Blastochloris tepida: one gene and its partner. The protein of the gene in region 1 interacts with the protein of each later gene in a pairwise test. Links are inferred from orthologs where the notes say so. Each region holds a gene or a part of one and is shown on either strand. Other genes may lie near its edges.

Region 1 (4,131 bases):
TGCGGATCGAAGCCGTTGCCGCCGCCCTCACCCCCGTGCTTCTTGAAGAACTCCTCGAAGAACTCCTCGAACGGCGAGCCGGGCGGCAGTTGCGGAATCGGGCCCTGCTTGGTTTCGACGCGGGCGGTGGTGGAGATGTAGACCACCGCGTCGATGACCTTGTCGACGACGTCGGCGACGTCGGGAAGCTCGCGGCTCGCCAGCTGCTGCGCCTGGGCGCCCGGCAGCGGCAGCACGACGGCCAGAGCCAGCGCGGCTGCCAGCCCGAGACGCGCGACGGTCAAGGCACGGGCGTGAGAGAGCATGGCTCTGAAGCTCCTTGTTTCGAATCGAACAGACGCTCGCGCGAACGCCGCCGGCACGCAAGCCCTCCGAACGCCGCGGCGCGCCGCCCCGGCGAGCCGAACAGGCCGCCGCGGCGGATCGCAGAGGGCCTCATCCCCGGACGATCCAGATCAGCACGACGCCGACGACCGCCGCCGCGAGTCCCCCGATCCGGAGTACCGAATCGGGGGTCTGCAGGATGCTGACGACCGCCCGCCGCGCCAGGTCCGGAGCGGCGGCATAAAGCAGCCCCTCCATGGCCAGCAGAAGACCGAACGCGACGATGAAGTCCTCCATGGCCTTGGGACGTCCCGCCTCAGGGCTTTCCGGGCTCCGGCTTCCGGCCTCCGGCGGGGTCGCCGAAGTAGCGGAAGAAGGCCGAATCCGGTGCCAGGATCATGCGGGTGTCGCCAGCCTTGAGGCCCGCCTCGTAGGCCTGCATCGACCGGTAGAAGGTGAAGAAATCGGGGTCGCGCCCGAACGCCTCGGCGAAGATGCGGTTGCGTTCGGCATCGCCTTCGCCTCGCACCTGCTCGCCCTTGGCGTTGGCCTCGCCGATCAGCACCGTCACGTCGCGGTCGGCCCGCGCGGTGATGCGCTGCGACTGCTCGCGGCCCTGGGCACGGATCTCGTTGGCCTCGCGCTGACGCTCGGTCTTCATGCGCTCGAACACCGCCTGGCTGTTGGCCTCCGGCAGATCGGCGCGGCGGATGCGCACGTCGACGATCTCGACGCCGAGGTTCTGCGCCTCGGGTGTCACCTGCTGGCGGATGCGCGACATCAGGCCGGCGCGGTCGTCGCGCACCAACTGGGTGAAGGTGGCCTCGCCCAGCACGCGGCGCACCGCCGAGTTGAGGATCACCGACAGGCGCGAATTGGCGCCCTGCACCGTGCCCACCGTCTGGAAGAAGCGCAGCGCGTTCGAGATGCGGTAGCGGGCGAAGGCGTCCACCACCAGCCGCTTCTGGTCCGAGGCGATCACTTCCTGCGGCTGGGCATCGAGGTCCAGCACGCGATTGTCGAAGAAGGTCACGCTGTCGACGAACGGCACCTTGAAGGCAAGGCCGGGCTGCGTGATCACCCGCACCGGTTCGCCGAGCCGTAGCACCAGCGCCTGCTGCGTCTGGTGCACGATGAACGCCGACGAATAGCCGAGGATCACCAACGCCGTCAGCACCACCAGGGCGATGCCGCTGAGAATGCCCCCCTTCATCGCGCACCCCCCTGCGGCTGAGCGGCGCGCCGCTGCAGGGCATCGAGCGGCAGGAAGGGCACGACGCCCTGCGACTGGCCGCCGCGCTGGTCGATGATCACCTTGTCCATGCCGCCGAACACACGCTCCATGGTTTCGAGATAGATGCGCTGGCGCGTCACTTCCGGCGCCTTGCGATACTCGTCGAAGATCTGGGTGAAGCGGCTGGCCGCGCCGCGCGCTTCCGCCACGGTCCGCTCGCGATAGCCCTCGGCCGACTGGATCACGCGGGCCGCCTCGCCGCGCGCCTCCGGCACCACCCGGTTGGCGTAGCTCTGAGCCTCGTTCTGCAGGCGTTCGGCGTCGGCGCGCGCCGCCTGCACGTCACGGAACGCATCGATCACCTGATTGGGGGGGTCAACCTTCTGCAACTGGACTTGGCGGACCAGGACGCCGGCACCGTATTCGTCGAGCGTCTTCTGCATCAACTCCTGCACGCCGGACTCGATCGCCTGACGCGCACCCGTGAGGATCGGCTGGATGTCGCGCCGGCCGACCACCTCGCGCATGGCGCTCTCGGCCACCGCCTTGATGGTGCCTTCCTGGTTCTGGATGTTGAACAGGAAGTCGCCGGCCTTGGCGATCTGCCAGAACACCGTGAAATCGATGTCGACGATGTTCTCGTCGCCGGTCAGCATCAGGCTTTCTTCGGGCACGTCGCGGGTGATGGTGTTGCGACGGGAATCGTCGAACTGCCGCATGCCGATATCGATGCGGTTGACGGTGGTGACCTTCGGGGTCAGAGCCGTCTCGATCGGCCAGGGCCAGTGATAGTTCAGACCGGCGTCGGTGGAGTAGACATACTTGCCGAAGCGCAGCACCACCCCCTGCTCGTCCGGCTCGACCCGATAGAATCCCGTCGCCAACCACAGCAGAACCAGCGCCAGACTGGCCAGCGCCAAGCCGCGCCCGCCAAGCGAGCCGCCCGGGGGCAGCACGCTGCGCAAGCGGTCCTGTCCCTTGCGGATGAGGTCTTCGAGATCGGGGGGCGTGGGTCCGCTGGGTTGGGGGCCGCTGCCCCAGGGGCCGCGCGGCCCCTGTCCCCACGGTCCGCCGCCGCCGCTCTGGTTGCTCCAGGGCATTGAGTGTTCCTTCCTGTCACCGCATCTCGCGACCGACGCCGGGCATGACGCGGTCCTCGCACGCGATCCTGGCCGGCACTGGTCTTGGCCAAGATATCGGTCTTGGCCGGGATATAGGAAGGAGGCAAGCCCTTTCAACGGACCGCCGCAAAAGTTCGGCACGGCGCGCGAGCGGAAGGTTGATGGCCCGGTTTGCGCCGAAACAGCACCGGCGCAACCCACGTCGAACTGAAACAAGTAAAAAAAACTTCGCCAAAGATCAGTGCGGATCACCGGCTTACGGCGGGGATCGTCTTGATCCGTCTGCGCCAGAGCCTGCTCCGCAACAGCGGCAGCCGATTCTGCGAACGCGAATGGGACAGGTCGATTGTTTGGAGCGAACTCGGAGCGGACGCGTCAAGGCGCGCATCCGGCTGCGACAGCCTTCCGCCCGCCGTCCGCCAGCGAGGCCCGCTGCACAACGGCCCGCCCAAGGCGGCGGCACGTGCCACGGACAGCGACGGGAATGGCCGGAAAATCGGTTTGAGCGGGAACTGCCGCCGGTGCAGGCCGGCAGAGATCACTGGCGCCGCAGGCGCTCAGCGCGGGCGATTACGGTAATAGTCGAGCACGAACAGCCGGATGGCGGAAGACAGGTTGCCGTGGTTGCGGCCGCCATCGATGGAGGCGACCAGCTCGGACAGAGTCGTTCTGCGCAGCGAGGCGATCTCCTTCAGCGCGTCCCAGAAGGCATCTTCCAGGCTCACGCTGGTCTTGTGGCCCGCGATCACGATCGATCGCTTGACGACCGGACTCTTCATTTCATTCGCCCTTTTCACGCTTGTGCGCATCGAGAACGCGGGCGGCCTTGGTCCGCCGCGCCTCCTCAGTCTCTCGTTCGGCCTTGGTTCGGCCGTGGCGCAGCCTGTTTTCGGCAGCAGCCTCCCCGGCTGCAGCGCGCGCCTTGTTCTTGCGCGCCTGCCGCAGGTTGATCACCTCAGTCATGGACGACAGGCCCGGTGCCCCACTGCCAAGTCGGATGCGCCTGCGGCAAGACGAATGCAGGCCGAAGCGATGCACATCCTGGATGTTGTGAATTTATACCGATTCTGCGCGTCAAGGTAAAGTTCCGTCACCCGCTCTTCCCCCCTCCGCTCCGCCAAGGTTAAGCGCTGAACGATATTGATGTATTCCAAGCCAGCACTTTCCGGAAGACTCTCCAGCAGAATACCGCTGATGCGAAAAGCGCAGCCATACAATCATTTCGCAATATCGAATATCCTTCGCCACGGACCCAATTCCCAGGTATCGCACGCGGATTCCCAGCCCGACTTCCGGTGCGGCAGATTCGCACCGGCCATTTCCATTTCTGACCGAAAACCGCGCGAAACGGACTGCGGCGAGACGGCGCGGCCAAGCCTTCTCCCCAGGCCGAAAAGCCGTTCCCGGGCAACACCCTTCGGCCGAACCTCGAGCGGACGGGTGCCGCGCCGT
Region 2 (3,646 bases), 450 kb from region 1 along the record:
GCTCCTGGTGCTCGCTGCCGAGCAGCGCCGCACGGCACCCCGCTTCCCCGATCTCCTCGCCGTCACCGTCGATCACCGCCTGCGCCCGGAGGCCGAGGCCGAGGCCGAAGCCGTGGCGGGGCTCGCGGCCGGCCTCGGCGTGCCCCACCGCACGCTGGCCTGGCTCGGCGACAAGCCTATGAGCGGCGTGATGGCGGCGGCGCGCACGGCCCGCTACGGCCTCATCGCCGAAGCCGCCGCGGCGTTCGGGGCCTGCGACGTCGCCACCGCCCACACGCTGGACGATCAGGCGGAGACCGTGCTGCTGCGGCTCGCGGCGGGCTCCGGGCCGGCGGGGCTCGCGGCGATGCGGGCGGTCGAGCCGCGGGGGCTGATCCGCCTGCACCGGCCGTTCCTCGCCGTGGCCAAGGCGCGGCTGATCGCGACGCTGGCGGCGCGGGGCATCATCTGGAGCGGCGACCCCTCCAATGCCGACCCGCGCTTCGCGCGGCCGCGGCTGCGGGCGGCATGGGAGGCGCTGGCGCGCGAGGGCCTCACCGCCGGGCGGCTGGCCCGGCTCGCCGCCCGGCAGGCGCGGGCCGAGGCGGCGCTGGAGGCCGCCACCGACGCGGCCGAAGCGGCGCTGGCCGGGGCGGGGGCGGGCGGCGCTGTCCGGCTGCCGGTGGCGGAATTTGTCGCGCTGCCGGCGGAGATTTCGCTGCGGCTGCTCGGCCGGGCCATCGGCCGCGTCGGCACCGAGGGGCCGGTGGAGCTCGCCAAGCTCGAACGGCTGCACGACGCCCTTCACGAATACGTGCAGACATCGCGGCAACACGCCCCGGCGGGCGGGGAGACGTATCGTCGCACATTGGCCGGCGCGGTGATCAGCGTGACGCAGGGAGCCGTATCGATCGGACCCGCGCCGCCGCGGCGCGCCCGGAAGGCTGGCGTTAAGGAAGGGGCGCCAGAGTCCGGGTGACGAACGTTCGGGTAGACGGACGTTCAGTTTGGGACGTTCGGTTTGGGACGCTCAGGTTGCGGCAATTGCGTTCGGCCGAAGGGGCGCTTCCCTTGTGATGGCCGGGAGCGAGCCCTAGATTAGGTCTCAATTGCGCGGGACGCCTTGCCGATGGCGTCTCCAAGAATCGTGCGGAGCGGGGTACCGGTCCGGACAAGACGCGGGCGAACGCGATCGCGCCGCAGGGGAACCCGATGAACGGAAACTTTCGGAATTTCGCGCTCTGGGTCATCATCGTCCTGTTGCTGCTTGCTCTTTTCACGCTGTTCCAGAATCCGGCGCAGCGCCAGCAGGCCAATGAGATCCCGTTCTCGCAGCTTCTGGCGGAGATCGACCAGAACCGGGTTCGCGATGTGGTGATCGAAGGCTCGAACGTGACCGGTCATTTCAATGACGGTCGCGGCTTCCAGACCTATGCGCCCGACGATCCCGGCCTCGTGCAGCGGCTCTACACCAAGGGCGTGACCATCACCGCCCGGCCGCAGCAGGACACGCCCTGGTTCCTCCAGCTTCTGTTCTCCTGGCTGCCGTTCGTGGCGCTGATCGGCGTGTGGATCTTCCTGTCGCGGCAGATGCAGGGCGGCGCCGGCAAGGCGATGGGCTTCGGCAAGAGCCGCGCCAAGCTGCTGACCGAGGCGCACGGCCGCGTCACCTTCGAGGACGTGGCGGGCGTCGACGAGGCCAAGCAGGATCTGCAGGAGATCGTCGAGTTCCTGCGCGACCCGCAGAAGTTCCAGCGGCTCGGCGGCCGCATCCCGCGCGGCGTGCTCCTCGTCGGCCCTCCGGGCACCGGCAAGACCCTCATCGCCCGCGCGGTGGCCGGCGAAGCCAATGTGCCGTTCTTCACCATCTCGGGCTCGGACTTCGTCGAGATGTTCGTCGGCGTCGGCGCGTCGCGGGTGCGCGACATGTTCGAGCAGGCCAAGAAGAACGCGCCGTGCATCATCTTCATCGACGAGATCGACGCGGTCGGCCGTCATCGCGGCGCCGGCCTCGGCGGCGGCAATGACGAGCGCGAGCAGACGCTGAACCAGCTGCTCGTCGAGATGGACGGCTTCGAGGCCAATGAAGGCATCATCCTGATCGCCGCCACCAACCGGCCCGACGTGCTGGATCCGGCGCTGCTGCGTCCCGGCCGCTTCGACCGGCAGGTGGTGGTGCCGAACCCGGACGTGGTCGGCCGCGAGCAGATCCTGAAGGTCCACGTGCGCAAGGTGCCGCTGGCGCCGGACGTGAACCTGAAGACCATCGCCCGCGGCACCCCCGGCTTCTCCGGCGCGGACCTGATGAACCTCGTCAACGAGGCGGCCCTGATGGCGGCCCGGCGCAACAAGCGCATGGTCACCCAGCAGGAGTTCGAGGACGCCAAGGACAAGGTGATGATGGGCGCCGAGCGCAAGTCGATGGTGATGACCGAGGAGGAGAAGCTCCTCACCGCCTATCACGAGGGCGGGCATGCCATCGTCGCGCTCAGCGTGCCGGCGACCGATCCGGTGCACAAGGCCACCATCATTCCGCGCGGCCGGGCGCTGGGCATGGTCATGCAGCTGCCCGAGCGCGACAAGCTGTCGATGAGCTACGAGCAGATGACCTCGCGCCTCGCCATCATGATGGGCGGCCGGGTCGCCGAGGAGCTGGTGTTCGGCAAGAACAAGGTCACCTCGGGCGCGCAGTCGGACATCGAGCAGGCGACGCGTCTGGCCCGCATGATGGTCACCCGCTGGGGCTTCTCCGACCAGCTCGGCACGGTGGCCTATGGCGAGAACCAGGACGAGGTGTTCCTCGGCATGTCGGTGTCGCGCCAGCAGAACATCTCCGAGGCGACCGCTCAGACCATCGACAAGGAGGTCCGGCGGCTGGTCGAGGAGGGCCACAGCGAGGCGACCCGCATCCTGAACGAGCGGCGCGACGCGCTGGAGGCGCTGGCCAGGGGCCTGCTCGAATACGAGACGCTGAGCGGCGATGAGATCAAGAACCTGCTCGACGGCAACCCGCCGGTGCGCGACGTCGAGATCGAGCCGGCCCAGCCGCGCTCCTCGGCCATCCCGCGCCGGCCGCGCCCGAAGGGCGGCGAGGGCGAGCTGGAGCCGCAGCCGCAGGCTTGAGGCACTGCCGATCAACGAAAACGGCCGGAGGGACACCTCCGGCCGTTTTGCTGTTGGGGGTCATACCAACGGTCGCGAACGCGGACCGTTGGTTCCGGTCGCGGATTTTCGCGAAATCTCTGATTTCCCAAAAGAAAATCCGCGAGAGTCAACGGCCTCACGCGTCAGCGTCTGGGGCCGTTGTTATCAGTTGGGGCTCGCACGATGCCGCCGTCCTCCCGGTGCAGCGACGGCGCGCGAGGGAAGGGGCCCTTGGCGCCGGTTGCAGGGGATCAGGCGGCTCAGATCTCGCGGCCTTCGACCTTCGGGGCGAGCTGCTTGATGAGGTCGGGCACGCGTTCGAGATAGGGGTTGATCGCCAGCGCCTGACGGAACGCCTCCAGCGCCTGCTTCTCCTGGCCGATATCCTCCAGGATCAGGCCGAGCCCCACCAGCGCGCCGAAATGGCGCGGCTCGCGCGCCAGCGTCTCGGCGACGTCGTGCAGCGCGCTGCCATAGTCCTTGCGCATGTAGTTGACGGTGGCCCGGCGGTTCCAGGCCTCGA

What was found. The genes of interacting proteins can lie anywhere in the genome.
Region 2: the proteins of hflK (region 1) and ftsH interact in binary tests that used the Escherichia coli proteins (3 or more experiments, as listed by UniProt). The link is inferred for Blastochloris tepida from one-to-one orthologs.

Annotation. Positions count from the first base shown.
Region 1 is NZ_AP018907.1:93,437-97,567, reverse strand. Bases 597-3,419 are described here. They hold hflK (FtsH protease activity modulator HflK), read right to left. Parts: upstream 2,659-3,419; coding sequence 1,534-2,658; downstream 597-1,533. Other genes in these bases: BLTE_RS00385 (ribbon-helix-helix domain-containing protein), read right to left, coding at 3,237-3,419; hflC (protease modulator HflC), read right to left, coding at 641-1,537; BLTE_RS00400 (DUF2065 domain-containing protein), read right to left, coding at 597-621. Outside these bases: BLTE_RS00405 (Do family serine endopeptidase), read right to left, coding at 1-305; more of BLTE_RS00400, read right to left, coding at 436-596; more of BLTE_RS00385, read right to left, coding at 3,420-3,458; BLTE_RS00380 (DUF4169 family protein), read right to left, coding at 3,460-3,642.
Region 2 is NZ_AP018907.1:545,215-548,860, forward strand. The notes cover bases 654-3,646. They hold ftsH (ATP-dependent zinc metalloprotease FtsH), read left to right. Parts: upstream 654-1,191; coding sequence 1,192-3,102; downstream 3,103-3,646. Other genes in these bases: tilS (tRNA lysidine(34) synthetase TilS), read left to right, coding at 654-958; BLTE_RS02475 (tetratricopeptide repeat protein), read right to left, coding at 3,384-3,646. Outside these bases: more of tilS, read left to right, coding at 1-653. UniProt on the Escherichia coli protein: Acts as a processive, ATP-dependent zinc metallopeptidase for both cytoplasmic and membrane proteins. Plays a role in the quality control of integral membrane proteins.